4 regions of the Sinorhizobium sp. NFACC03 genome follow, and region 4 is predicted to be linked to each of the others. Evidence: riboswitches for the same ligand, from Rfam matches in the RefSeq annotation. Region 4 holds a riboswitch; each other region holds the start of a gene.
The links. Region 4 has a riboswitch for thiamine pyrophosphate ahead of thiO (glycine oxidase ThiO). Riboswitches for the same ligand answer to the same signal wherever they lie in the genome.
Positions count from the first base shown of each region.

Region 1: it holds a riboswitch for thiamine pyrophosphate, as region 4 does, so the genes downstream of both, thiD (bifunctional hydroxymethylpyrimidine kinase/phosphomethylpyrimidine kinase) here and thiO (glycine oxidase ThiO) in region 4, are expected to answer to the same signal.
Region 2: it holds a riboswitch for thiamine pyrophosphate, as region 4 does, so the genes downstream of both, thiC (phosphomethylpyrimidine synthase ThiC) here and thiO (glycine oxidase ThiO) in region 4, are expected to answer to the same signal.
Region 3: it holds a riboswitch for thiamine pyrophosphate, as region 4 does, so the genes downstream of both, thiB (thiamine ABC transporter substrate binding subunit) here and thiO (glycine oxidase ThiO) in region 4, are expected to answer to the same signal.

Region 1 covers NZ_FMXF01000007.1:7,794-15,035, forward strand. Annotated here, with positions in the region: partial or broken gene BLU35_RS12215 (BID domain-containing protein) at 1-1,400, shown strand, start outside; gene BLU35_RS12220 (amidohydrolase) at 1,779-2,933, shown strand; gene BLU35_RS12225 (hypothetical protein) at 3,082-3,363, shown strand; TPP riboswitch at 3,792-3,894, shown strand; gene thiD (bifunctional hydroxymethylpyrimidine kinase/phosphomethylpyrimidine kinase) at 4,149-4,958, shown strand; gene BLU35_RS12235 (glycosyltransferase family 4 protein) at 5,102-6,403, opposite strand; gene BLU35_RS12240 (hypothetical protein) at 6,400-7,242, opposite strand, start outside.
Region 2 covers NZ_FMXF01000035.1:11,081-18,322, reverse strand. Annotated here, with positions in the region: gene BLU35_RS29360 (sigma-54-dependent transcriptional regulator) at 1-1,224, shown strand, start outside; TPP riboswitch at 1,320-1,448, shown strand; gene thiC (phosphomethylpyrimidine synthase ThiC) at 1,539-3,359, shown strand; gene BLU35_RS29350 (hypothetical protein) at 3,414-3,935, opposite strand; gene BLU35_RS29345 (Zn-dependent hydrolase) at 4,328-5,578, opposite strand; gene BLU35_RS29340 (M20 aminoacylase family protein) at 5,608-6,783, opposite strand; gene BLU35_RS29335 (diaminopropionate ammonia-lyase) at 6,787-7,242, opposite strand, start outside.
Region 3 covers NZ_FMXF01000006.1:2,964-10,205, forward strand. Annotated here, with positions in the region: gene thiQ (thiamine ABC transporter ATP-binding protein) at 1-194, opposite strand, end outside; gene thiP (thiamine/thiamine pyrophosphate ABC transporter permease ThiP) at 191-1,795, opposite strand; gene thiB (thiamine ABC transporter substrate binding subunit) at 1,827-2,855, opposite strand; TPP riboswitch at 2,905-3,023, opposite strand; gene BLU35_RS10965 (GNAT family N-acetyltransferase) at 3,169-3,654, shown strand; gene BLU35_RS10970 (thiamine diphosphokinase) at 3,739-4,389, shown strand; gene BLU35_RS10975 (ABC-F family ATP-binding cassette domain-containing protein) at 4,393-6,219, shown strand; gene BLU35_RS10980 (MarR family winged helix-turn-helix transcriptional regulator) at 6,297-6,800, shown strand; gene BLU35_RS10985 (multidrug effflux MFS transporter) at 6,797-7,242, shown strand, end outside.
Region 4 covers NZ_FMXF01000028.1:33,772-41,013, forward strand. Annotated here, with positions in the region: gene BLU35_RS27025 (thiazole synthase) at 1-251, opposite strand, end outside; gene thiS (sulfur carrier protein ThiS) at 255-452, opposite strand; gene thiO (glycine oxidase ThiO) at 449-1,420, opposite strand; TPP riboswitch at 1,581-1,701, opposite strand; gene bioB (biotin synthase BioB) at 2,114-3,130, shown strand; gene BLU35_RS27045 (8-amino-7-oxononanoate synthase) at 3,127-4,272, shown strand; gene bioD (dethiobiotin synthase) at 4,269-4,907, shown strand; gene BLU35_RS27055 (adenosylmethionine--8-amino-7-oxononanoate transaminase) at 4,904-6,172, shown strand; gene bioZ (3-oxopimeloyl-[acyl-carrier-protein] synthase BioZ) at 6,169-7,158, shown strand; gene BLU35_RS27065 (LacI family DNA-binding transcriptional regulator) at 7,222-7,242, opposite strand, start outside.

The DNA.
Region 1 (7,242 bases), on a different contig from region 4:
CGACCAGATCGTTTTTTTGAAGAACGACGGGACACTCGGCGTCAAGAACGGCATGATCGGTCGCGTGCTTGAGGCGAGTCTCAACCGGATCGTTGCCGAGGTCGGGGAGAGTGGGCGCCGCCGTCCTGTCACAGTCGACAGCCGCTCCTACCCTAACGTTGATCTTGGCTACGCTATCACAATCCACAAGAGCCAGGGTACTACGGTCGATGACGTGAAGATGCTGGCTTCGCTGTCACTCGATCGACATCTCGCCTACGTGGGCATGACACGGCACCGCGAAAGCCTAGCAATCTACTATGGTCAACGTTCCTTCGAAAAAGCTGGCGGACTGGTTTCGATATTGTCGCGCTCAAATGCAAAGGAGTCGACACTCGACTACAAAGACACCTCGCTCTACCGGCAGGCCCTTCGTTTCGCCGAAGTTCGCGGCCTGCATCTGATGGCTGTGGCACGGACACTCGTTCGCGATCGCCTTGAATGGACTGTCAGACAGAAGCAGCGGCTCCGCGATGTCGTTCAGAGGCTGGCGACCATCGGCCATCGCATCAGGCTCACCGGCCCGTTCACGGACATGAGTCAGGCTAATGTTGCCGAGGAGAAAAGACCGATGGTGACCGGCATCAAAAGCTTCGCCAACTCTTTTGAGCGGGCTGTTGATGAAAGGCTTGCGGCCGATCCAGGTCTGAAAAGTCAATGGGAGGAAGTATCCTTCCGCTTCCAGATCGTATACGCCGATCCGCAAACGGCGTTCAAGGCGATCGATGTCGACACCATGCTCAAGGACAAAGACGTCGCCGATGCTACTTTAGCTAAAATTGCCGGTAACCCTGAGACTTTCGGTGCGCTCAACGGGAAGAGCGGAATGCTCGCGTGGCGCGCTGACAAACAGGATCGCGAACGCGCGCTTGCTAACGCACCCGCACTTTCAAGGAACCTCGAGCGCTATCTCCGGCTCCGTCGCGAGACGGAACGCAAATATCAGGCAGAGGAGCGGACTCTGCGAACGAAGCTCGCCATCGACATTCCGGTGCTCTCGTCACACGCAAAGCAGGCTCTCAAGCAAGCACAGGACGCGATTGGCCGGAGTGATGCACAAACTGCTCTCCAAGTCGCGCATGCCGACAGCCAGGTGGGGGCAGAGCTTGATCGGTTTTAAGGCCGTAACCGAGCGGTTTGGGGAGCGCACCTTTCTCGGTATCGCGGCGAGCGATGTCAACGGAGAGGTTTTCGACAACGTGGCTTCTGGGATGACCGCAATTCAAAAGGCAGATTTGCGGGCGGCTTGGAGTTTCTTGCGGACGATACAACAAGTTGCCGCCCATGAGCGGGTGTCCGTTGCACTGAAGCAAGCGGAGACGCTACGTCAAACCAGAAGCCAGGGGTTTTCTCTCAAATAACGAAGCCAGCACGATTCAGCGATGCCAGTGGTCGCCTAGCACGGAAGACTTGGACATCGTCTTCGCCCCGGCCGGATGGAAGCGATTGGAGGCAAGTGGTCGTACCGGCATTCAGCCATTGCCGCCGCTGGTTCGGCGAGCCGTGGGGATCGGTTGGGTTGTGCAGAGAGGAACACCCAAGCCCGCGATACCATGTCCTTCAGAGATGCGGCAGTCACATGGTTGCCATCGGCTACCGCTTTGGACTTTTCATCGGAGAGCCGAGATGGTCTAACGTGGGCTTGCCGCGGCCCTCCAGGGTGCGGCCCGTTATGCCCATAGCCATGGTGCCGGAGGATGTCATAGCGAGATCGCGGATTTTTGTTCATGGAGGGCGTGATGTTTCTAATCGACCGTGACCTCGAGGCGCTCAGCGCATTTCGGCGCGACCTGCATCGGCGGCCGGAGATTTCGGACGAGGAGCGGGAGACTGCGGAAACGATCGTGACGGCGCTCGGTGAGACGAAGCCGGATGCCGTTCTCACCGGCCTCGGCGGACACGGTGTGGCGGCGATCTATGAGGGGCGCGAACCGGGACCAACGGTGATGGTGCGCGCCGAGCTCGACGGGTTGCCGATCGAGGAGATCTCCGAGATCGCGCATCGCTCTCAGATCAAGGGCAACGGCCATCTCTGCGGCCATGACGGACACATGACGATCCTGATCGCGCTTGCCAAGGGGCTCGGGCGTCAGCGACCGACCAAAGGGCGGGCGATCCTGATGTTCCAGCCGGCGGAGGAAAACGGAGCGGGTGCCGCGGCCGTCCTCGCCGATCCGAAATTTGCGGAGATCAAGCCGGATCTCGTCTTCTCGCTGCACAATTTCCCCGGAATCGGCTTCGGCCATGCCGCCCTGCGCACCGGGCCGGTCAATTGCGCCTCGCGCGGCATGCGTATTTCGCTTTCCGGCAAGACGGCGCATGCCTCCACACCGGAGGACGGCATTGCCCCGACCTTTGCGATGGCCGCGCTGCTTTCCGGTCTGACGGCGCTCGGCAATAACGGGCCGCTCGACGAAAACTATACGATGGTGACGGTGACGCATGCACGGCTCGGCGAGGCGGCCTTCGGCATCAGTCCCGGCTACGGTGAGATCTGGGCGACGCTCAGGACACTGACCGACGAGCGGATGGCCGACCTCGTCGCCCGTGCGGAGGCGCTGGCCGCCACGGAGGCAGGTGTCGCGGGGCTCAAGGTTACCATCGTCTACGAGGACGTGTTCCATCAATGCAGCAATGCGGAAGTGGCCGTGACTGCGCTCGAACGCGCCATGGACGAGGAGGGCATCAGCCATGATCAGGGCGAGGGCGTGCTGCCGATGAAGGGGTCGGAGGATTTCGGGCTTTTCGGGCAGGTGGCGCCTTCAGCGATGTTTTTCCTGGGCGCCGGCGAAAACCATGCGCGGCTGCACAATCCGGACTACGACTTTCCGGATGGCCTGATCGGCATCGGCGCCAAGGTCTTCATGCGGGCGATCCGCAACGAACTGGGGTGAGGCCGGCGGACGGTCGCTTGCGCGACGGCCGTTGTGACGGCACTCTCTGAAACGGCATTCTCTGAAACGGCACTCTCTGAAATTGTGCAGTCCCGAACGGAGAGCCGTGTTGCGCCGCGTCCGGATTTGCGCTGAGGAGGAGCAGGGGATGAGGCATGCCACCTATCGCGTCGCGCTTTGCCTGGCGCTTGCCATGGCGGGGATGACAGTCACTCACGCGGCGGATATGCCCGGTGCTGATGCTACTGCCACACCGCAGCAGACCCAGGATGCCAGCCTGCAGGACTTCATCAAGGCCAATCCGGACTGCCTGGAGTTCACCGATCAATGCTCGCACTGCGCTGTCGTGAACGGCGTTGCCGAATGCTCGACGGCCGAGATCGCCTGCATCAAGCAGCAGAACCAGTGCACCAAGCGGGCGGGTCAGTAAGCCAAGGACGTAGCGGCAGAAGGTGCAGGTGACCGCGAGCTTGGCAAGGAGCCCGGAGGAGCAAGGAGGTCGAAGTGCTCGCCCAGCTTAAGCACCAGACCATCTCGAATGCTTGAGATAGCCGCACGTTGAAGGCGCCATACCCGTTCTTCCTAAAGGTGCACACGGCACGCCGGCACAATACGCGAAATTTCCGTTGTCTTGGAGGGTGCCCTTTCGATTGGCCCTTGCGTTGCCGGACAAGAAAAGTAAAGTCTCGACGTCTGTGAAGTCGAACGCTCAGACAGAAGGCTCCTTGCGCTCTCAAGGCAAAAGGGGCCTTTTTCGCTGTTGAGCACCTTGAATGCCACCGACTTCCGCATCGAGCCGACGATCGCGCACGCTGAACTCGAGCAATTGACAGCCCCTGCCACGCTCCCATAGCATTCAAGCCTGCCGAGGGGCGCACCTGACGGTGCTGAGATGGTGGTGAGCCAGACCCTTGAACCTGATCCGGATCATACCGGCGTAGGAACGGCAAGGGCCACTCTGGCACACCCGCCGCGTCTCCGCCGTTCATCCGGGTCTCCATGATTTTGGTTTGGGAGATCGTTGGTGCCTGCACATAGTTTAGAATATGGCGACGAAGAATTCCGGGGGGCGGGACGACCGACCCATCGGCTCAATCTGTCGGATTCTTCGAGGTTGCATGGAAGACCCACCTCAGTTTGCGCGTGCTTGAGCCTGTGGCTTGAGAGCGCGTTTGCCATATTTGGACCCGCTTCCACATTTCAGCGGAGCCAGGCATGACCTCCATCGCCGTTACTATTGCTGGTTCGGATTCCGGTGGGGGGGCCGGCATCCAGGCGGATCTGAAGACGTTTTCGGCGCTCGGCGTCTATGGTGCCAGTGTGATCACGGCCGTCACCGCGCAAAACACCAGATGTGTTACGGCCGTTGAGGATATCTCTCCGGCTGTCGTTACAGCTCAGATCGATGCTGTGTTTTCGGATCTCGCGGTTGGCGCTGCGAAGGTCGGAATGGTGTCCCGCCAGGAGACCATTGCTGCGATCGCGACCGGCCTGAAGCGATACGGGCATTTAGCAGTCATCGATCCGGTGATGGTCGCCACTTCAGGGGACATTTTGTTACGTCCGGATGCGATCGCGACGCTCAAAGAGGAATTGCTGCCGCTTGGGCTTATCGTGACGCCCAACCTGCCCGAAGCGGCTCTGTTGACGGGCCGCGCGATTGCCGAGAACGAGACGGAAATGGCCCGGCAGGCGGAGATGCTCCTGAAGCTTGGTGCGCGCGCCGTGCTGATGAAAGGCGGGCATGCCAAGGCCGATGAAGCGGCTGATATCCTCTTTAACGGGGACACTTCCTTGCGCCTGTCGCGCCCGCGGGTTGAGACGACAAACGATCATGGCACCGGCTGCACATTGTCTGCCGCAATCGCCGCCGGTCTTGCCCGTCGGCAGACGCTTCAAGACGCGGTCATCGCCGCCAAGACCTATCTGCATGAGGCGCTTGTTGCTGCATCGGCGCTCAAGATCGGGCAGGGCCGGGGACCGGTTCACCACTTCCACCAGTGGTGGAGCCCTAGCGGCGATTGATGGCGCTGCGGAGCCGTGCGCCGGCTCGGCCGTCCAAGTTCACGTCTAAAAAGGCAGGTCATTCGATTGTTTAAAGGCAATGGAATGACCTGAGGCGGGAAGTCCGTCGCCTGCAGATGCGGGTGCCGGTCGCTCGTTTCGGTTCAGGCCACCGCGGCGCTGGGGTGAACCGGCTGCTCCTCCTTGAGCAGTTTCCGATAAAGCGCGACATGTTCGCGGCCGCAGTCGACATGGCTCATCGGGCGCCTGAGCGTTGCCCTAAGGTTGTCCCATGACCCTGGTGTGCTCAGAACGTCGATCAGTCGATCCGCAAGGTCCTGTGCGCTGCCGGTCCGGAAATGATAGCCGTCCAGCCGATCGCGGACCTTCTCGGCCATGCCGCCGATGTCGGAGCAAATGATCGGCCTGCCATGGTGAAGCGCCTCCTGGATCACGATCGGTGAGTTTTCCCACCAGACCGAGGGCATCACAACCCAATCGACCGATCGCATCAGCCTCGGCATGTCCTGGTTCTGGTAGGAGCCGTAAAAGCGGACGCGACGGCCGGCGTCCTCGAACAGTTTCGCGACCCGGTCCTGATACTCGGTCGGCTGACGCTCGAGGTTGGCGCCGAAGATCATCAGCGTTGAATCGTCGCCCCAGATATCGTCGGGCACACGCGATACCGCGTCGATCAGCACGTGAACGCCCTTGAAGGGCGTCATCTGCCCGAAATAGGCAAAACGATTGCGACGTGCCGTCGGCGCAGGCAATTCACGCGCGGGCGTCTTTTCACCCAGGACGATGCCGTTTTCGATCACGAAGATCTTCTCGGCAGCGATGCCCCACTCGACATAGCGATTGGCAAGAAAAGCACTTGGGGCGATGAAGGCGTCGGCAAGGTTCAGCATGCCCCGCACGAACTGCTCACGCCGTACGAAACGCGAAACCGGGATTTCGGGAAAGCACGTATGGCAGCTGATTGGCGAAGCGCCGTTGCAAAGCTGACCCGAGGGCCGCTTCACCATTTGTCCGTGGTTGTGACAGATCGGCAGGTACTCGTGGAAGGTCACGACGATGCGTGCTTTCGGCAGGGCGTCACGCACCGCATAAAGCGCTTCCAGCCCGAAGCCGATGATGTGGTGGAAGTGGACGATGTCCGGCTTGATGTCTCCCACAAAGCGCAAGAGGTCGCGGCGGATCGCGTCGGTATCGCCGTTGGACAGGAAGAAATGATCAAAGTCCTCGGCATGATAGAGCACTTCGTCCATCGCCAGGCGAAGGCTCATCAGCGCCGACGCGCCGTGGCGCGGCACGGGATTGCCGACGCGGGCAAGGTAGATCGATTCAATACCCGGCAGGCCGTTCAATGCCTTGTGCAAGCCATGGGAGGCGATCTCGGCGCCACCCAATGAATGGGTCGGGTGGCCGTGCGAGACGACCAGCACGCGGAGTTTCTCACTCATGCCGAAACCTCATTGTGGGTCGTGGTGTCTGGCTCGACGGTCTGGATCCAGCGGCCACGGAAGAGCGTCTGATCGACACGCTCCACGTACCTGGCCGTGGCTGCCGAAACGGCACCAGACGCCTCATCCGACCCGAGCATCTGCAAGGCGGGCAGCCAATAGGATTCGTAGCCCCTACGGCTCAGCCTCAAGGCAAGATCCAGCCCATTGAAAGACGCACCGAGATAGGCCGGCGAAGGGCCGGTATCGTCGAGAAGCGCCTTGCGGGGCATGATGCAGCACTCGAGCGACGCGGTCGCCACCCGGGTCAGCTTCAGGCGGTTCACAGCGCCGACGGGATAGCCGGCATAGCGGCTCGACTGCAGATGATCCGCGCGATCGAGCGACGAACTGCCGGCCCAGCGGATCGAATGATCCTCATAGGCAAGGGTCGGCGAGATGATGCTTCCGCTTTTTGCCTCATAGTTCGCAACGAGCGTCTGGTACCAACCGGGATTGGCCGGCGTAAGGGAAGCAGACAGCAGGATGACGGTCTCATTGTCGATGGCCCGCGCCGCAGTCCGCGCCAGGTCGCTGGCATCGCCTGAACCTTCGACGGACAAAAGGCGCAGCGGTAAGCGATAGAATTCCGCAAGCCGCCGGATGCCGGCGGCGCGCCGGCGAAACTGTTCCGATTGCAGGACGAGTACGATCGGTGCCTGCCGCGTATGCGGATCGAGTGCCAGAAGGCCCAACAGGGCGGCAAAATCCTCCTCGGCCTCTCCCACGGCGACAAGGATTGCCGCCCCCACAGCCTCACCGAAGCGGCCAATGTCTATGACGGTCTCGATGGTTGGTGC
Region 2 (7,242 bases), on a different contig from region 4:
GGCATCGTGGTCAGCGATATCCGCATGCCCGGCATCGACGGCCTGGCACTCTTTCGCCGCATCGCTACCTTCGACAAGGACCTGCCGGTTATTCTGGTGACCGGCCACGGCGACATCCCGATGGCAGTTCAAGCGCTGCAGGATGGCGTCTACGACTTCATCCCAAAACCTTTTGCCGCCGACCGACTGGTGCAGAGCGTGCGCCGCGCGCTCGAAAAGCGACGGCTCGTCATGGAGAACCGCGCGCTCAAACGGGCGGCCGAAACGGCCGGCAGCAGCCTGCCGCTGATCGGCCAGACGCCGGTCATGGAGCGCTTGCGCCAGACGATCCGACACATTGCCGATACCGATGTGGATGTGCTTGTCGCCGGTGAAACCGGCAGCGGCAAGGAGGTCGTTGCGACGCTACTCCACAATTGGAGCCGGCGCCGCGACGGCAATTTCGTGGCGCTGAACTGCGGCGCGCTACCGGAAACGGTGATCGAAAGCGAACTCTTCGGCCACGAACAGGGTGCCTTCACCGGCGCCCTGAAGAAGCGTGTGGGCCGTATCGAACACGCGAGCGGCGGCACGCTATTCCTCGACGAGATCGAGGCGATGCCGCCGGCGACCCAGGTCAAGATGCTGCGCGTTCTCGAAGCCCGCGAGATCACGCCACTCGGCACCAACCAGGTGCGCCCCGTCGATATCCGCGTCATCGCCGCCGCCAAGATCGACCTCAGCGACCCGGCCCAGCGCGGCGACTTCCGCGAGGACCTTTACTTCCGGTTGAATGTCGTGACGCTGTCGATCCCGCCGTTGCGCGAGCGCCGCGATGATATCCCGCTGCTCTTTTCGCACTTCCTGACGCGGGCGGCGGAGCGCTTCAGGCGCGACGTGCCTCACGTCTCGCCGGCAGTGCAGCAACACCTGATGACCCATGCCTGGCCCGGCAATGTGCGCGAACTCTCACATTTTGCCGAACGCGTGGCGCTCGGCGTCGAAGGCCCGCTGGGACAGCCGGTTGCGCCAGCAGAACAGCCGGGTTTCGCGCTACCGGAACGGCTCGAACGCTACGAGGCAGAGATCCTGAAGGAAGTGCTTCGCGCCCAGCGCGGCGACGTCAAGGCGACGATCGAGGCGCTCGGTATTCCGCGCAAGACATTCTACGACAAGCTCCAGCGCCACGGCATCAACCGAGCCGACTATGCGGAGCGCGGCGTTCCGGAAAAATCCGGCAGCTAACTCTCGTCGGCGGCCAAAATACACCCAGAAATTGCATCTTTGTCGACGGGCGAATTCGCGCTTGACGACCCGTGCCGTTCGATGGCTATCTCTTGGGCATTCACCAGGGGGGTCCCGCAAGGGGCTGAGATTCTGCTGGATGGCCGGCTTACCGGCTGTGGCGCAGTGACCCGTTGAACCTGATCCAGTTCATACTGGCGTAGGGACGGTGCAGATATCGAAGCCAGGATTCCGTGCGTCCAGCACCTGGCGGAGCGTCTTTCATCCTTCCGGCATCAGAACTGGGTCTCCAATCGCAAACTTGGAGCCTCGTCATGAATATTGCCACAAAGCCCACCCCTCTCACGGTCACCCAAGGCCCGCTTCCCGCCTCCCGCAAGGTCCACAAATCAGGCATCCTCCACCCGGATATCCGCGTGCCGATGCGCGAGATCGCGCTGCACCCGACCTCCGGCGAGCCGCCGGTTACCGTCTACGATTCCTCCGGCGCCTATACCGCCGACGATGCGGAGATCAGCATCGAGGCGGGGCTGCCGCGACTCCGTCGCAACTGGATCGTCGGGCGCGGCGACGTGGAAACCTACGAGGGGCGCATCGTCCGTCCTGAAGACAACGGTTTTGCCAGCGGCGACCGGCTGACGCCGACCTTCCCGTTCCAGCACGCGCCGCTCAAGGCGACTGGCGGCAAGGCGGTAACGCAGCTTGCCTACGCCCGCGCCGGCATCATCACGCCGGAGATGGAGTTCGTGGCGATCCGCGAGAACCTCGGCCGCGATGCGGCACGCGCGATAGCTCGCGACGGCGAAAGCTTCGGCGCCCATATCCCCGACCATGTGACACCGGAGTTCGTGCGCCAGGAAATCGCCAGCGGCAGAGCGATCCTGCCCGCCAACATCAACCATCCGGAATCCGAGCCGATGATCATCGGGCGGAACTTCCTGGTGAAAATCAACGCCAATATCGGCAACTCCGCTGTCACTTCGTCGATGGCCGAGGAGGTCGAGAAGATGGTCTGGGCGACGCGCTGGGGCGCCGATACGGTTATGGACCTTTCGACCGGCCGCAACATCCACAACATCCGCGAATGGATCATCCGCAATTCACCGGTGCCGATCGGCACCGTGCCGCTCTACCAGGCTCTGGAAAAGGTCAATGGCATTGCCGAGGACCTCAACTGGGAGGTCTATCGCGACACGCTGATCGAGCAGGCCGAACAGGGCGTCGATTATTTCACCATCCATGCTGGCGTACGCCTGCACTACATCCCGCTCACCGTCGATCGCGTCACCGGCATCGTCTCCCGCGGCGGCTCGATCATGGCCAAGTGGTGTCTGCATCACCACAAGGAAAGCTTCCTCTACGAGCATTTCGAGGAGATCTGCGACATCTGCCGCGCCTATGACGTCTCCTTCTCGCTCGGCGACGGCCTGCGCCCCGGCTCGATCGCCGACGCCAACGACGCCGCGCAATTCGCCGAACTGGAGACGCTCGGCGAACTTACGAAGATCGCCTGGGCCAAGGATTGTCAGGTGATGATCGAAGGCCCCGGCCACGTGCCGATGCACAAGATCAAGGAGAACATGGACAAGCAGCTCGCCGTCTGCGGCGAGGCGCCGTTCTACACGCTCGGCCCGCTGACGACCGACATCGCACCGGGCTACGATCACATCACCTCCGGCATCGGCGCTGCGATGATCGGCTGGTTCGGCACCGCCATGCTCTGCTACGTCACGCCGAAGGAACACCTGGGCCTGCCCGATCGCAACGACGTCAAGGTCGGCGTCATCACCTACAAGATCGCCGCCCACGCCGCCGATCTCGCCAAGGGTCACCCGGCCGCCCAGGTGCGCGACGACGCTCTCTCGCGCGCCCGCTTCGAGTTCCGCTGGGAGGACCAGTTCAACCTCTCCCTCGACCCGGAGACGGCCCGCAACTTCCACGACGAGACGCTGCCGAAGGAGGCGCACAAGGTCGCGCATTTCTGCTCGATGTGCGGCCCGAAGTTCTGCTCGATGCGGATCTCGCACGACATCCGCGCCGAGGCACAGAAGGAGGGGCTGGAGGCAATGGCCGCGAAATACCGCGAGGGTGGCGACCTCTATATGCCGGTCGCTGAGGTCGAAGCTCAGAGTTAAAGCGCACACGTCGGGAGGGACGCCTCGTAGTCCCTTCCGACGGCAAGGCGGATGCTAGGCCCTGGGGGAATAGCTTGCCCCCTTATCGGTTGAACGATATGTAAGGTTCACGCAAAAGTCGCCGCCGGCGGACCCGTCATTCACGCCAAGCTGCCGTCCTCTGCGGCGCTCTTGCACGACGACGAAAAAAACGCCGTTTACGAGGAGAATGACTTGAGGACACGCCTGCTGAGACTGACGGCCCTGTCGATAGGCGGCCTTGTGGCACTCGCTGGAGTTCTGCCACGCCTCGACGACAGCGGGAGTTTTGCCACGGGTTTTTCCTGGATTTCCGCCGCCCATGCGGACGACGATGTCGGCGGCGGGAATGGTGAAAATGGCACTGATGGCAGCGACCAAGGTGGCGAAAACGTCGGGAGCGGCGGAAGCAACGGCACAGAGGGTGGTGGCGATGGGGGTGGCGGCGATGGGGGTGGTGGCGATTGGGGCACCGGTGACGGCAGCGGCGTAGGCGGCGTTCCCGGCGGTACCGGCGCAGGCGGCGGAGGTGCTGCCGTCATCGACAGCGATAGCCACAGCGAGCCCCACTCATCCTTGCGCGACTCACGGGATTACGGACCAAGCGGCAAGGTCTGGCACGGCGGCAGCAATTTCCTTAACCTTTTCCGCCAGACGCCGGAAAGGCGCTTCGAACGGAGCCAGCCTGAATCGTCTGCCCGGCAGAAGACCGTTGACACGAAATGAGAGCCTTGAAGACAGGTCAACTTCGTCGCAACGGAGGGGGACCTACGCCATTTCTCGAAGCCGGACTCCGGATGTGCGTGTAGGAACGGGTTCTGACCCGCGAGAACCAGCTCAGCCGGCGTCAGAGCTTTACATTCGAGAAATGTCTATCCCGATCACGACCTGCCGGAGTGTGGTGGCGGAGTTACGGATACAGAGCATCGTCTTTCTCGCCGCGCGTGTTCCTAACTGCCTTTCCAGCCGCTGCAAGCAATCCGCTCGACGACATCGAGCAGCACATTCGCCCCGGCAACCAGATCATCCGCCTCCGTGTGTTCGCGCGGATTGTGGCTGATGCCATCGCGGCTCGGCACGAAGATCATCGCCGTCGACGCGATGCGTGCGATCATCTGCGCATCGTGGCCGGCGCCCGAAGTCATGCGCCGGCTCTTGAGGCCTCGCGCCTTCGCCGAAGCCTCGATCGTGGCGACAATGCCCAGATCGAAGGCGACCGGCTGGAAACGCGCAAGGCGCTCGACCGATATCTCGACACCCTCTTCAGTGGCGACACGCAGGAGGAAATCCGCAAGCGCCGCTTCGAGCCCCTGTAGCCGATCCTCATCCGGGTCGCGCAAGTCGACGGTGAAGGTTGCGCGCGACGGGATGACGTTGATCGCATCCGGCTCAAACCGCATGGTGCCAATGGTCGCGACGCTCGGAGCGTTCGAGCGGGTTATATGATCGCGCAGGAAAAGGCCGATGCGGGCGGCCGCAAGCCCGGCGTCACAGCGCATCGCCATCGGCGTCGTGCCGGCGTGATTGGCGACACCGTCGATGGTGATACGCTGCCAGGAGATGCCCTGCAGGTTCTCAACGGCACCGATTGCGAAACCTTCCCGCTCCAGCACCGGCCCCTGCTCGATATGCAGCTCGACATAGGCATGAGGCTTGAGGAAGCCCGGCTCGGCGTCGCCGGCATAACCGATCCGTTCGAGCTCCTCGCCCAGCACCGTGCCATCGGTACCGACGGTGGAGAGCGCCGCCTCGACCGAAAGACCGCCGACATGGACCAGCGAGCCCAGCATGTCCGGTGCGTAGCGCACGCCCTCCTCGTTGGTGAAGGCGGCAACGACGATCGGTCGGGCCGGCGCCACGCCGCGCTCTCTTAACGTCTCGATCACTTCGAGCGCGGCAAGCACGCCGTAGCAGCCGTCATAGATGCCGGCATCGATGACCGTATCGATATGCGAGCCGAGCATGATGGGCTCCACGTCAGCGTTGCTCTCGCCGCGCCAGATGCCGAAGATGTTGCCAATGCGGTCGACAGCGACGTCGAGCCCGGCAGCCTCTAGCCAGGCGACGAAGCGATCGCGGCCAGCCTTGTCGTTGTCCGAACCGGCCAGTCGGGTCAATTGCCTTTGGGCATCGCGACCGATTTCGCCAAGCTCACGGATTCGCCCGGTCAGGCGCGCGGCGTCGATGGTATGCAATGGCATCTCCGTCCTGCTTTCATGCGGATTTCGGGTCATGGCCGGGGCTCAGTCGGCGCCAGTCTCTGCCGGATGATTTCGGCGTGGTAGCGGGCGCCGAAGATCAGGCCGTCATCGTTGAAGTCGTAACGCGGATTGTGCAGCGGCGCCGATGCCTCGCCATTGCCGATGAAGACGAAGCAGCCCGGCACATGGTCGAGGAAGCGCGCGAAATCTTCCGAACCGGTCATCGGTTCAGCGGCCGTCGCGACATTCTCAGGCCCGAACACCGCTTCCGCCGCAGCAAAGGCGTGGCCGGTCAACGCCGGGTCATTGATGAGCGGCACGAACTCGCGTGTGTAGCTGACCTCGACCTCGCAGCCGTAGGCATCCGCCGTGCCCTTGGCGATCACGCGCATCTCCGCCTCGATTTTGGCGCTGACCTCCGGACGGAAACTGCGGGCGTCGCCGAGGATCCGGGCGAGGCCGGGCAAGGCATTGCGCGTGCCGTCGGTCAAGAGTTCAGTCACCGAGACGACGCCGATATCGGTCGGCGAAAGGCGCCGCGAGACGATCGTCTGCAGATTGACGACGGTAGCGCAAGCCGCGACAAGCGTCTCATTGCCCCAATGCGGCCGCGCCGCATGCCCGCCAACACCCTTCAGCACGATTTCGAAATTGTCCTCGGCCGACATGATCGCACCGACACGGGTCTCGAAGCGGCCGACCGGCAGCCCCGGCATGTTGTGCAGGCCGTAGATCTCGTCGAAGGGAAAACGTTCCATCAGGCCGTCGTCGAGCATCGCAAGCGCGCCCTTGCCCCACTCCTCGGCCGGCTGAAAGATGAAGCACACCGTTCCGTCGAAGCCGCCGTCTTCGGCCAGCAGTTTCGCAGCGCCAAGCAGCATGGCCGTGTGACCGTCATGGCCGCAGGCATGCATGATGCCGGGCCGGGTCGAGCGATAGGACTGCTCTCCCTGCTCCAGTATCCGCAGCGCGTCCATGTCGGCGCGAAGGGCGATGGCGCGATTGCCACTGCCGCGTTTTAGCCGGCCGACGACACCGGTGCCGCCGACGCCTTCCACCACTTCGTCGAGCCCGAATTCCCGAAGCTTCGCCGCGACGAAGGATGCGGTGCGCTGCTCCTCGAAACCGAATTCCGGATGCGCGTGCAGGTCACGGCGCCAGGCGGTCATATCCTCGACAAGCCGATCAATGTCCATTCCCACCATGGGTCACCCTCTTTCGTTCGGTGTGTTCGCGACGGTCTCAGGCGACAGACCCACCAAGGCGACATAACGCTCGGGATCCGTGGCCCCCTCGGTATTGATAACGAAGACGCGCGACTGTGCGGTCAATCCGAGCGCTTCCCGGAGCGCCGGATCACGGGCAACCGCCAGAAGCCCGGCCAGCCCGACGCCACCGCTTTCGCCTGACACGATCGCCTGGTCAGCCCCCTTCGGGCGCGCGAGCCGGTTCATGACCGAAACGGCGTCCTCTTCATCGACGGTCATGAAGGCATCGGCCACGCGGGACAGGATACGCCAGGCAACGAGCGACGGCTCGTAGCATTCGAGCATCGCCATGATGGTCGGCTCGCCATGTGGCACCTTGACGGGTTGCCCGGCCTTGGCGCTTTCGTAAAGGCAGGCGGCCCGCCCGGGATCGACGACGACGAAATACGGACGCTC
Region 3 (7,242 bases), on a different contig from region 4:
AGGACACGGATCTCGCCGTGGTCGGCATCTTCAAAGCCTGCGATGAGGTGAAAGAGCGTCGACTTGCCGGAACCGGAGGCGCCGGCAACGGCGACGATGCCGCCGGCAGCGATAGTGCAATCGAAGTGCAGCGTGGTCGTTTCGAAACGAATCTCGACATTGCGCAGTTCTATGGCAGCGTTGGGCTCGGTCATGCTTTGCGTCCTTCCCGCCGGCGGACGTCTTCCGCTGTGCCGAGGATGGTGAAGATCAGGCAGAGAAGCCCGAGGAAGAGGGCGAGGCCGGCCGCATCGGCGGTGCGGTAGCTGCCCATGCGGCTATAGAGCAGCCAGGGAAGCGTCACCATGTCCTGCGAGCCGAACAGGGCGACGGCGCCGAGATCGCCGAGCGATAGCGCCATGGCGAAGGAGAGCGCCATCAGCAGTGGCCTTCGGAGCGCCGGAAGGTCGATCCATCGCAGGCGATGAAAACCGCGGATGCCGAGGCTCGCTGTCAGCCGCTCGGAACGCGCCGCGTGCGTCGCCATGGCCGGCGCCAGGATGCGGTGGACGAAAGGAAGCGCCATCAGGGCGTTGATTGCCACGACGATGGCAGGCGCAAAGCGCGCGACATCGCCGAAGGGGCGAAGGAGCAGAAACCAGCCGGCGCCGAGCACGACAGGCGGCACCAGCAGGATCAGCGAGGTACTGGCGCCGATCGCACCGGCAAGGCCGTGTGCCGGCGCGCCCGCATGGCGTGGCGCGGTGACCGTCGCCGCGGCGCGGATCATCACGGCCGCCATGGCGACGGAGGCGAGTGCCGAGGCGAGCGCGATCGCCGCACTCGTCATCAGTGCCCGGTGCACGCTCGGATCGCGCGCGAGCTTCAGAAGATCGGCCTGCAGGCCGGAGACGACCACCGCAATCAACGGGACGATGAGGAAGAGCAATGCCAGGATGATCCAGGCGCCATCGTTGAACAGCGCCGCTGTCGTTGTGCCATCGAAGCGTCGAACGGTTCGGCCGCCGGTCATGCCCTCTTCCGGATCCGTTGCCAGACGTCTGAGGATGAGAAGCAGGACGCCGGTCATGGCGATCTGCAGGCCGGACAGCGCGATGGCGCGTGGCGGATCGAAATCGAAGCGCAGCGCCTGATAGATCGCGACCTCGATGGTGCTGGCAGCGGGCCCGCCGCCAAGCGTCAGCACGAGCGTGAAGCTGGTGGCGCAGAGCATGAAGACGAGGCCGGCCGCGCCCGGCAACAGGCCGCGCAGGACGGGCCATTCGATGAAGCGGAAGAGCGCTCGGGAGGGCATGCCGAGATTGGCAGCGCTGCGCCAGTATTCGGCGGGAATGCGCTCGAGGCCGGCCAGGAACAGGCGCGCCGCAAGCGGCATGTTGAAGAAGACATGGGCAAGCAGGATGCCGAACAGGCCATAGATGCTGATCGGTTGCTCGAGGCCGAGCCAGCGCAGGCCGGAATTGAGGAAGCCCTGGCGTCCCCAGATCTCGATCAGCCCGAGTGCGCCGACGAGAACGGGCAGGCCGAGCGGCAGCGCCATCAGCCGCAACAGCCAGATCCGGCCGAAGAAACGCGGCCGCCGCGCCAGCGCCCGCGCCACCGGTATCGCGAAGAGCACGGACAGCAGAGTGGAAAGGCTTGCCTGCAGCAGCGTGAAGCGGGTGACGCGCCAGATATAGGCGTCGAACAGAGTGCCTTCGTCCGTGCCGCCGGTTTGGGCGAGCAAGGCGGCGATCGCCAGGCCGACGAAGAGCAGGAAGGCGCCGAGGCAAATCGCCCCGGCGACAACAGTCATGCGGTTTTCGCGAAGTGCGAACAATCCGGCCTCAGTTCTTGCTCATGGCAGCAAGCCACTCGTCGATCCAGGCCTTGCGGTTCTTCGCGACCTCTTCCGATGGCAGCAGGAAGGTCTTCTCCGGGTTGACCAGCTTGTTGAAGGCGTCCGGCAGCGGCTCCTTGGTTGCTGCGACCGGCATCATCCAGTTGGTTGTCGGAATGATCGACTGGAATTCCGGACCGGTCATGAACGCGAGGAACTGCTTTGCCAGTTCCGGCTCCTTGGCACTCTTGGTCATGCCGGCGACTTCGATCTGGATGTAGTGACCTTCCGAGAAGGTGGCCGCCTGGTAGCGCTCGGTGTTCTCAGCGACCATGTGGTAGGCGGGCGAGGTGGTGTAGGAGAGCACCATCGGCGCTTCGCCCTTGGTGAAGAGGCCATAGGCTTCCGACCAGCCGGGGGTGACGGTCAGAACACGGTCCTTGAGCTTCGCCCAGGCAGCACCCGCCTCGTCGCCATAGACCGCCTTGACCCAAAGCAGCAATCCGAGGCCCGGCGTCGAGGTGCGCGGGTCCTCGATGACGATCTTCTGCGACGCGTCGCCTTCGACCAGTTCCTTGAGGCTCTTCGGCGGTGTCTTCAGCGTCTCGGTGTCGTAGACGACGGCGAAATGGCCGTAGTCATAGGGCAGGAAGGTGTCGTCGGAGAAGTTGCCGGGCACCTTCAGGTCCTTCGCTTCGATGCCATGCGGTGCGAAGAAGCCCGTTGCCTTTGCTTCCGCCACGAGGTTGGTGTCGAGACCGAGCACGATGTCGGCCTTCGAGGCAGCACCCTCGAGCTTTAGGCGCGTCAAGAGTTCGACGCCATCGGCAACACCGACATAGTTGACCTTGCATTCGCAGGTCTTTTCGAAGGCTTCCGCCACCTTGGCGCCCGGCCCCCATTCGGTGATGAAGCTTTCATAGGTGTAGACGGTCAGCGTCTTGTCGGCAGCGGCGGCATAACCGGTGAAAACAAGGCTTGCGCTTGCGGCCAGCGCTAGCCGGCTAAGTATTTTGAGCTGTGATGAATTGGACATGCGAAGCACCTCTCCCAAAGTTCGTTGTTGCACGGGAAAAGGGCGTATCGGTGCGATCGCGTCTAATCCCTCCGCCGGTATGAGCCGGATCAGGTTCCGCGGGTTGGCGTTTTGACGCCTCTCAGCCTCCGGCCGCCATGCGGTCGGGAGGCACCCCGTTAGAGCGGCAAGAGATTTACCGCTGCGGCGGCTCCATGGCAAGCGGTGTTTGGAATGGGCGACGCATGGGGCGAGCCCATTTTCTGTCGGGCGTTTTCGCCAACCGGCAACTGCGCTATGACACCATCACGCTTGGCCGCAAGGAGGAAATCCCATGCCAGATATGCTAGTTCGACTTTATGCCCTTCCGGCAGAGCCCCAGTCGCGGCTTGGTTCAGGCATCAGCATCCGTCGCGCCATGGCGCCGGAACGCCGTCTGGTGGTCTCCTGGATCGAAAAGACGTTTGGCGCCGGCTGGGCAGGCGAAGCGGAAGCTGCCTTCTCCTCGACCCCGACACGCATGCACGTCGCGGTGCACGACGAAAAGATCGTCGGCTTTGCCTGCCACGACGTGACAGCGCTCGGCTTCTTCGGCCCAACCGGCGTCGATGAAGGTATGCGTGGGCAGGGCATCGGCGAGGCGCTGCTGCTTGCAAGCCTGACGGCGATGCGCGAGGCGGGCTACGGCTATGCGGTCATCGGTGGCGTCGGCCCGGCGAAGTTCTACGAGCGCGTGGCCGGCGCGATCGAAATTCCCGATTCAACACCCGGGATCTATGCCGGCATGCTATTCCCGGAACCGGTGCCGGAAGGACACTGACGGCTTCGGCAAATTGCTGCGATCGCAGCGGTTTGCGGTTTTCTTCGTTTTCCTTCCGCGATCCTTTGCGCTATGGGCATTGCCATGGCTCGATCGACCTTCACCATATTGCTTGGCGGCGCCCTCTCGGTGACCAGCCGGCTGACAGAGCAGCTCAGCGGCAGCCGCTTCGTTGCCGCTGACGGCGGCATGCGCCATGCCCGCTTGCTCGGCGTCGTGCCGGATGTCTGGGTCGGCGATTTCGATTCGACCGAAGACGCCCTGCTGTCCGAGTTCGCCTCCGTTCCACGCGAGCCCTACCCGGCGGCAAAGGCTGCGACGGATGGCGAGATCGCGGTCGAGGCTGCGTTGTCCCGCGGCGCTGATCGGCTGATCTTTGCCGGCGCGCTTGGCGGCAGCCGCAGCGACCATGCCTTCCTGCACCTGCTGCAGGCCGCAGCGCTTGCCGAGCGCGGGCTTTCGGTGCTGATGACCTCGGGCGAGGAAGAAGCCTACCCGCTGCTGGCAGGCACGCTCGATCTCGACCTGCCGAAAGGTTGTCTCTTTTCCGTGCTGGGATTGACCGAGCTGACCGGCCTTTCGATCGTCAATGCGCGCTATCCGCTTGACGATTTCACCCTGCCGTTCGGATCGTCCCGAACCGTTTCCAACGTTGCGGAGGGTCCCCTTCGCTTCAGCCTCAAGAGCGGACGCGCCATCGTGCTTGCCCGCCCCTATGATCTTTCCGGAGCCTGAGCCTTGGCGCCCCCAATTCTGAAACTCGACGATATCTTCTTGACCTTCGGCGGCGCGCCGCTGCTTGCCGGTGCCAATCTGCAAGTGGAACCGGGCGATCGCATCTGCCTTGTCGGGCGCAATGGCTCGGGCAAGTCGACCTTGATGAAGATCGCCGCGGGCCTTTCAGAGGCACAGTCGGGCGAGGTGTTCCGCCATCCCTCAGCGACCATCCGCTATCTGCACCAGGCGCCGGATTTCGACGGCTACGACACGGTGCAGGCCTATGCCGAAGCCGGTCTCGGCCCGAGCGACGATCCCTATCGCGTCGCCTACCTGCTGCAGCATCTGGGCCTGACCGGCGAAGAAGACCCGACGCGCCTTTCGGGCGGTGAGGCGCGCCGTGCGGCATTGGCGCGCGTCATGGCGCCGGAACCTGACATCCTGCTGCTTGACGAACCGACCAACCATCTCGACCTGCCGACGATCGAATGGCTGGAAGATGAGCTTACCCGCAGCCGTTCGGCGCTGGTGCTGATCTCGCACGACCGGCGCTTCCTGGAGAAGGTCTCGACGGCGACCGTCTGGCTCGATCGTGGCCAGTCGCGCCGGCTCGATCGCGGCTTTGCCCATTTCGAGGCCTGGCGCGACGAGGTGCTGGAGGCTGAGGAACTGGAGCAGCACAAGCTCGGCAAGGCGATCGAGCGCGAGGAGCATTGGCTGCGTTATGGCGTGACGGCCCGGCGCAAGCGCAACATGCGCCGTCTCGGCGAGCTGCAGAGCATGCGGGCGGTCTATCGTGGCCACAAGGGGCCGCAGGGGACCGTGCAGGCGACGGCAGCCGATGCCAAGGAATCCGGCAAGCTGGTGATCGAGGCGGAGAAGATCAGCAAGGCCTATGGTGACCGCACCATCGTCGCGCCCTTCTCGATCCGAGTGCATCGCGGCGACCGCATCGGTCTCGTCGGCCCGAACGGTGCGGGCAAGACGACGCTCCTCAAGATGCTGACCGGGCAGATCGAGCCGGACACAGGCACCGTCAAGCTCGGCACCAACCTCGAAATGGCGACGCTCGACCAGAAGCGCGAAGACCTCAACCTGGACGATACGCTGGCCCATTACCTGACCGACGGGCGCGGCGACAACCTGCTTGTCAACGGTGAGCAGCGCCACGTTACCGGCTACATGAAGGATTTCCTGTTCCAGCCGGAACAGGCGCGCACGCCGATCCGCGAGCTCTCGGGTGGCGAGCGCGCTCGGCTGATGCTGGCGCGCATCCTTTCGCGGGCGACCAATCTTCTGATCCTCGACGAGCCGACCAACGACCTCGACATCGAGACGCTGGACCTCTTGCAGGAGATCGTCGCCGGCTTTGCCGGAACGGTCATCCTCGTCAGCCACGACCGCGACTTTCTCGATCGTACGGTCACCTCGACGATCGCGCCGGCAAACCCGGAGGAGCCGGATGGCCGCTGGATCGAGTATGCCGGCGGCTATTCCGACATGATGGCGCAGCGCAAGGGCGCGATTGAAGAGAAGCGCAAGGCAGAGAAGGCGGAAAAGGCCAAAGCCGACGCCGCTGCACCCGCCGCCGATGCGCCGAAGGCCGCCAAGGGCAAGCTTTCCTACAAGCAGAAATTCGCGCTCGAAAACCTGCCGAAGGAGATCGCCAAGGCAGAGGCCGAGGCCGCCAAGCGCGAAGAAAAGATGGCTGATCCCAAGCTTTTCACAAAAGATCCAAACGCCTTTGCGAAGCTCGCGCAGGAACTGGAGAAGCTTCGTGCGGATCTCGCCCGCATGGAGGAGGAATGGCTGGAGCTCGAAATGCTGCGCGAGGAGCTCGAAGGCTAGCCGCAACCAGGGGCGTGTTGAACGGCGTCAGGGGATATGATAAGAAAAGCTTATTATATCATTTGTGAACGATCCTGATGCCCTTCAAACTTGAATCCGAAACCATCGGAATGCTGCTCACGGATGTCTCGCGCCTTTTGCGCGGGGCTTTCGACCGCAAGGTCAATGCCATGGATCTGGGCATCACGCCCGGCGAAGCGCGCACATTGATCCAGGTGGTGCTGAAAGAGGGTATCAAACAGGCCGAAATCGCCACCCGCATGGGCATCGAGCCGATGACGCTTTCGGCCTATCTCGACCGGCTGGAGGCGATGGGCCTTGTTGCCCGCGTGCCGGATCCGGCGGATCGCCGCGCCAAGAACGTCGTCATCACCGAGAAGGCCGGTCCGCTGCTCACCGAGCTGATGACGGGGCTCAGGGAGATGATGGACGCCTATACTGCCGGGCTCGACGAGGCGACGCGCGAGGTTCTCTGCGCCAATCTGCGCATCCTGCGCGACAACTTGCGTGAGCTTGATCCGTGTCTCGCCGGCAAGGAAACTGGCGAGAAGTCCGAGGACAAGTCCGGAGCCTCGCAATGACGCGTCGCATGAGCGAGCGGCGCACCAGCATCATCGGGGCGTTCCTGGTGGCGCTCGGGCCTGTTTCCATGGCTCTGTATACGCCGGCCATGCCGGAGTTGGTGCGGGCGTTTTCGTCGAGCGAAGCGGCGATCAAGATGACGCTGTCGCTCTATTTCGCCGGCTTCGCCTTTGCCCAGCTCGTTTCCGGCACGCTGTCCGACGTCATCGGGCGCCGCCGCGCGACGCTGATCTTCATGGCGATTTATCTCGTCGGCAGCCTGATGGCTGCCTTTGCGCCGTCGGTCGCGGTGCTGCTTGCCGGACGCCTGGTACAGGGCATCGGTGCTTCCGTCGGCATGACGGTGGCGCGCGCGATCGTGCGCGACCAGTTCACCGGCACCGAAGCGGCGCGCATCATGAACATGATCGGCATGATGCTGGCGCTCGGGCCCGCGGTGTC
Region 4 (7,242 bases):
TTGGCGGTCAGCACCGCCTCCGACACCGAGTGGCAGCCGGCGGTGTTGGGCAGCACGTGCACGCCGAGCGACCGGATCAGGTCGAAGAAAGCGCCGCCCTGACGGCCGCCGGCGGTTTCGCGGCGCAGCGAAACCGTGACAATCTCGGTCGCCGACGAACGAACCGCGTCTTCGAGCGCGGCAGGCGAGGGGTAGCGGGCGGTGCCCAGAAGCAGGCGGGAACGCAGTTCCTGTCCATAAAGCGTCAGCATGTCTCAGCCTCCTTTCATCGGCGAGAGAATTTCGATCCGGTCGCGATCGCTGAGGGAACGGGCCGAGCGGTCGGCCCGGTGCACCAGCTCGCCATTGACGGCGGTGGCAAGCCAATCCCCTTCGAAGTCGAGTGCGGCCAGGAGTTCGGCAAGGGTCGTGACTGTGAGGTCGTGATCCTCGCCGTTGACGGTCAATTTCATGCGGCGTCTCCCTTCAGGTTCTGGGCAAGGGCAAGGTTCGCCGCTTCCTCGGCTAAGGCCGGTGAAAGCAGGAAGCCGTGGCGATAGAGCCCGTTGAGCGTGATGGTGTTTCCGGCGCGCATGACGCGCGGCAGATTGTCGGCAAAGGCCGGCCGGACGCCGGTGCCGGTTTCGAGAAGGCGCGCCTCGCCGAAGGCGGGGTGAAGCGCATAGGCAGCGTTCAGCAATTCCATCAGCGAACGGGCGGCAATCGGACCGCCGTCGTCGGTTTCGATCATGGTCGCGCCGCACATGAACAGACCATTGCCGCGCGGTACGATGTAGAGCGGGATGCGCGGGTGGATGAGGCGGACTGGCCGCGACAATTCCACTTCGCCGGTCTGCAGATAGAGCATCTCGCCGCGCACGCCGCGCAGGCCGGCGATGGGGCCGATCCGCGAAGCGCCGCTACAGTCGGCGATCAGATCGCTGTCGCTGCTATTATCCGCCTCGCCGATGAAGGCGACGCCGTTCTCGACGAGCTTTTGCCGCAGCAAGACAAGCGCCCGGCGCGGGTCGAGATGCGCCTCGCCGGGGAAGAACAACGCCTCTCGGAAGCGACCGGCAAGCGCCGGCTCCAGTCTCGCGATCGCTTCTCCGTCGAGCCATTCGAAGCCGGACGTGCGCGAAGCGAAGCGTTTGAGTTCGCCGACGTCTCGCGGCGGAGCGACGACGAGGGTGCCGTTGCGTGACACTTCGCCCGGAAGCGCACGGTCCCACCAGTCGATGGCGCCGATGCCGCGCGTCAGCACCGTTTCCTCGGCGCTCTCGCGTTCGCACCAGGGCGCCAGCATGCCGCCGGCAAACCACGACGCCGCCCCGCCGAAGTCCGGCTGCCGCTCGGCAACGGCCACCTCGACGCCACGGCCGATCAGCTCATGTGCCAAGGTCAGCCCGACGACGCCGGCGCCTTTGATCAGGACGCGCATGGTCAATGCGCCCAGCTACGGCGAGCCGAACGTCGGTCTGAAGGAAGCAGAATCGCGATGAAGATACGCATTGCCGAGGCTCCATTGTTGGAGACCCAGTTCGGACCGGAAGAGAGGGAAGGACGCCTTGCCGAGATCTGCTCGCGCGAACGCGAATGCGGCAGCGATGTCTGCACCGTCCCTACGCCAGTATGAACTGGATCAGGTTCAACGGGTCACTGCGCCGCGGAAGTCGCCTAGCAGAATCTCAGCCCCTTGTCGGGACACCCCTGGTGAATGCTTCAAACTGAGCGGCTGGAGCGGATTTTGTCAAGGGCTGCCGGCGTGTACCTCGCGTGCGGTTCTTCGGCTGAAAATTATCTATAAAAATTGAAAAGGCATGTGTTTTTGCGGCTCGGTGGTGTCGGTAGCGGGCATCGGTCGGGAGATCTGCGGATGGTGCGAGGCGCAAGGTCCGCAAATCTGGGCATTTGGCGGCTGCTCTCATTGCCATCAGCTGACGCCACCAAGGTGGAGATTTGCGGCATTTGCCCTTCCTGCCGCATCCGTTGAATCATATAAAAGCACGCTATGATTGAAGTGGTAGAGTGCGCTCTCCTTCTGGGTGGTTGCTTGATGGCGTGCCCGTGAAAATTATAGATAATAATGGATTCTATCTATTTTGCTTAGCCGCAAACAGGGGAGTGAACGAACATGCTGGATACAAACAGATCGACCGAGCCGACCTCCGGAGCCACCAAACCCGCCAAAACCGGTTGGAATCTGGCCGACGCGCAAAAAATCTATAATTTGCCGTTCAACGACCTTCTGTATCGTGCGCAGTCCGTTCACCGCGCCCAGTTCGACCCCAATGCCATCCAGATGAGCCGCCTGCTCTCGATCAAGACCGGCGGCTGTGCCGAAGACTGCGGCTATTGCAGCCAGTCGGCGCACTACCCGACGGGGCTGAAAGCGTCGAAACTGATGGAAGTCGAACAGGTCCTTGCAGAGGCACGGAAAGCGAGGGATGGCGGCGCGACGCGCTATTGCATGGGCGCCGCCTGGCGCAGCCCGAAGGAGCGCGACATGGAGGCGATCGTCGCCATGGTCCGCGGCGTCCGGTCGCTCGGCATAGAGACCTGCATGACGCTTGGCATGCTGACGCCGGAACAATCCGGGCGGCTCGCAGATGCCGGGCTCGATTACTACAACCACAATGTCGATACGTCGGAGCGCTTCTACGGCGAGATCATCACCACCCGCAGCTTTGCCGACCGGCTGGAAACGTTGGCAAACGTCCGCGAGGCCGGCATCAAGGTCTGCGCCGGCGGCATTCTCGGCATGGGCGAGACGGCTGACGATCGGATCTCGATGCTGGTGACGCTCGCCAATCTGCCGGTGCCCCCCGAAAGCGTGCCGATCAACATGCTGATTCCGATCCCAGGCTCGAAGCTTGCCGATGCGGCGCCCGTCGATCCGATCGATTTCGTCCGCACCATCGCACTCGCCCGCATACTCATGCCCGCGTCTCACGTCCGCCTTTCAGCCGGCCGCACCGACATGAGCGACGAGATGCAGGCACTCTGTTTCTTCGCCGGCGCCAATTCGATCTTCGTCGGCGAAACGCTGCTGACCGCCGACAACCCCGGCGAGGATCACGATGCGGCACTCTTCCGCCGCCTCGGGCTGAAGCCGATGGCGCCTACGGCAGAACCGGAAGCGGCCGAATGACCGCGGGCTTGCTCCACCGCTACGAGAAGACGCTTCACGGCCTTGAACGCAAGGAGCGCCGCCGCGAACTCGCCTCCGGCAGTGGGGTCGACTTCACCTCGAACGACTATCTGGCGCTTGCCGGTTCGCCGCGTCTCAAGGCGGCGATCATCGCGGCGATCGAGCGCGGCCTGCCGGTCGGGTGCGGTGGCTCGCGGCTGTTGCGCGGCAACCATGCGGAACATGAGGCGCTGGAGGCGGAGGCGGCCGCCTTCTTTGGCGTGGAGCGAACGCTGTTCTTCGGCAGCGGTTATGCGGCCAATGCCGCCTTGTTTTCGACGCTGCCGCAGCGCGACGACATCATCGTCCACGATAGCCTGATCCATGCGAGTGCCCATGAGGGTATCGCCGCAAGCAGGGCCGGCGCGGTCGCGGTCAAGCACAACGACGTCGACGCCTTCGCCGATGCGATCGGCACTTGGCGAAAGCGCGGCGGCATGGGACATCCGTGGATTGCCGTTGAAAGCCTCTATTCCATGGATGGCGACCGGGCGCCGCTTGCGGATCTCGCTGCACTGGCCGCGCGGCATGATGGTTTTCTGGTGGTCGACGAAGCGCATGCGACCGGCGTTTTCGGACCCGACGGCCGTGGTCTGGCCGCGGAATTGGAAGGCCGACGGAATCTCGTTGTGCTCCATACCTGCGGCAAGGCGCTCGGCGTTTCCGGCGCCCTCGTTGGCGCAAACGCCGTGCTTTGCGACTATCTTGTCAACCGTGCCCGCAATTTCATCTATTCCACGGCGCCATCGCCGCTGATCGCTGCCGCCGTGCGCGAGGCTCTTTTGACACTGGTGGATGAGCCGCAGCGCCGGGCAGCGTTCGATGATCTCCGGACCTTCGCCAATCGGGCGCTTGCCGAAACCCTCGGCGTCGAAGGCAGCGGCTCGCAGATCCAGCCCGTCCTGATCGGCGACAACGGTCGCGCCGTGCGGATTGCGGCGCGGATGCGCGCCGAGGGTTTTGATATCAGGGCGATCCGTCCACCGACTGTTCCCGAAGGGACGGCGCGGCTTCGGATCGCGATCACGCTGAATGTCGACCGGCCGATGATCACGCGCATGCTGCAGGGCTTGAAGGTCGCAACGACGGAGGAGCGGTCATGATGCGCCGTTTCGTCGTTACCGGCACGGATACCGGCATCGGCAAGACGATATTCTCCGCGGCGCTGACCGACGCGCTTTCCGGTTGCTACTGGAAACCGGTGCAGTCGGGACTCGATGAAGAAACCGACAGCGAGGCTGTAGCGCGGCTCGGTCGGATCCCGCCCGACTGCATCCTGCCTGAGACCTATCGGCTGAGGACACCGGCTTCGCCACATCTGTCGGCGCGGATCGATGGTGTGTCGATCCGGCCTGAACATCTCTTGCCGCCCAAGGTCGACCGCCCGCTCGTCATCGAGGGGGCAGGCGGGCTTCTGGTGCCTCTCACCGAGCGGAGCGTATTTGCCGATGTGTTCGCGCGCTGGCAAATCCCGGTCATTCTCTGCGCCCGCACGGGGCTCGGCACGATCAATCACACGCTGCTGTCGCTCGAGGCGCTCCGGCGCCGTGCGATCCCGGTCCTGGGTGTCGCCTTCATCGGCGAGGAGCAGGCGGATAGCGAAGCGATCATCGCGGAACTGGGGGAGGTTCGACGGCTTGGGCGGCTGCAGCGGCTCGACCCGTTGACGCCGGAACGGCTGCGGCAGGCGTTTCGCGAGAATTTCAACGTCGACGATTTGCTGGAGGTGCCGGCATGAGAAATTCCACCGTCTGGTATCCCTTCACCCAGCATGCATCGGAGCCGGCGATGCGACGCGTCGTCCGGACCGAGGGCGCCTATCTCATCGACGAAAACGGGGCGGCGATCCTCGATGCGATTTCGTCCTGGTGGGTCATCACCCACGGCCACCGGCATCCCGCCATCATGGAAGCGATCCGCATGGCCACGGAGACTCATGATCAGATCATCTTCGCTGAATACACCCACGCGCCGGCGGAAGACCTGGCGAGAGGGCTGATCGAGATCGCGCCACCCGGGCTCGCCCATGTGTTCTACTCCGACAGCGGCTCGACCGCGGTCGAAGTCGCGCTGAAGATGGCACTTGGTTTCTTCCACAATCTCGGCCGGCCGCGAAACCGTATCTGCGTGCTCGAACATGGCTATCATGGCGATACGATCGGCACGATGTCGGCGGGGGAAAGGGGCGTCTTCAATGCGCCTTACGCGCCGTTGCTCTTCGCCGTCGATCGGCTACCGTTTCCGGAGCCGGATCAAGAGCAGACGACGCTCGATGCCTTCGAGGCGGCCTGTGCCACCGGCGAGGTTGCGGCCCTGTTAATCGAACCACTGCTCCTCGGTGCGGGCGGTATGAAAACCTACGAGCCTTCCGTGCTTGCCGAGTTGAAACGGATCGCCGAACGGCACGGCAGCCTGTTGATCGCCGACGAGGTGATGACCGGGTGGGGAAGGACGGGCAGGCTGTTTGCCTGCGAGCAGGCTGGCATCACGCCCGATATTCTTTGCACCTCGAAGGGACTGACCGGTGGCGCGCTGCCCTTGGCGGCGACACTCTGCACGGCCGAGATCTTCGAGGCGCATCTCTCGACAGATCGACGCAAGACGTTCTTCCATTCGAGTTCCTATACGGCCAATCCTATCGCCTGCGCGGCAGCGCTCGCCAATCTCGCCGTCTGGAAAAAAGAGCCTGTGCGAGAACGGATCGACGCGTTGACGGAGCAGCAGCGTCGGCATGTCGCTCGCTTCGCCGACGATCCCCGGTTCAGCGATACCCGCCAGCTCGGAACGATTGCCGCGCTGGATCTCAAGGTTCCGGCAGGTGGCTATCTCTCCGAGATCGGCCCGCGGCTCAGGGCCTTCTTCCGCGAGCGGCGATTGCTGATCCGCCCGCTCGGCAATGTCATCTATCTGATGCCACCCTATTGCGTGACCGCCGATGAGCTCGACCGGGCCTTTGGAGCGATCGACGAGGCGGCATCGCTTTTCGCGGCAGGGCGGCTGTGAGCGCCGCACGGTCATCTCGCGTTGTCGGTTTCGGCCATGCCGTGCCGGCACGGCGCGTTGCCAATGCCGAGATCGAAACGAAGCTCGGTCTCGATCCCGGCTGGATCGAGCGTCGTACCGGCATTCGCGAGCGGCGTTGGATCGAGGATGGCGAGACATTGACCGGACTTGCCTCGAGCGCCGGCGCGGCGGCGCTCGACGATGCCGGCATGCCGCGGGGCGATGTCGCCCTGACCCTGTTGGCGACCTCCACGCCCGATCATCTCCTGCCGCCTTCCGCACCTTTGCTCGCCCACCGGCTCGGGCTCACCCGTTCCGGCGCGATCGATCTGGCCGGTGCGTGCTCGGGGTTCCTTTATGCTTTGACGCTTGCCGACGGCTTTGTCCGTTCGCAGGGAAAACCGGTATTGGTGGTGGCGGCCAACATTCTGAGCCGACGCATCAATCCGGCGGAAAGAGCAAGCGCCGTTCTCTTTGCTGATGCAGCCGGGGCTGTTGTCGTTGCGCCTTCCGATGATCCGCAGACCGGTTTGCTTGGCGTTGATCTTGCCGCCGACGGCAGCCGCTACGACCTGATCTCAATCGCAGCCGGCGGCAGCAGCCAACCGTTCTCACCGGGCCTGCAGCCCGAGGATTTCCTGATGACGATGCGCGACGGGCGGGAGATGTTCGCCCAGGCGGTGGAGATGATGACAGTCTGTGCCGTCCGCGCAATGGATGCCGCCGGCTGCAATCCCCAAAAGATCAGCCGCTTCGTGCCGCATCAGGCCAATGCCCGGATCTTTGACGCCGTCTGCGATCGCCTTGCCATCGAGCCTGCAAGAACCGTACGGATCATCGCGGACTACGGCAACTCGTCCGCCGCGACGATCCCGCTGTCACTATCGCTGACGCATAAAAATCGGCCGTTCGCTCGCGGGGAGAAGCTGCTGTTGACGGCAGCGGGCGCCGGGCTCACCGGAGGCGCGGTGGTGCTTGGCTTTTAGCCGGTGCGAGACGGGTGCGAAAATCGCGCGCAATTTTCGCGCCTCACTTGGGCAGGCTCGCAGTCAGGGCGTCCCAGGCGCTGC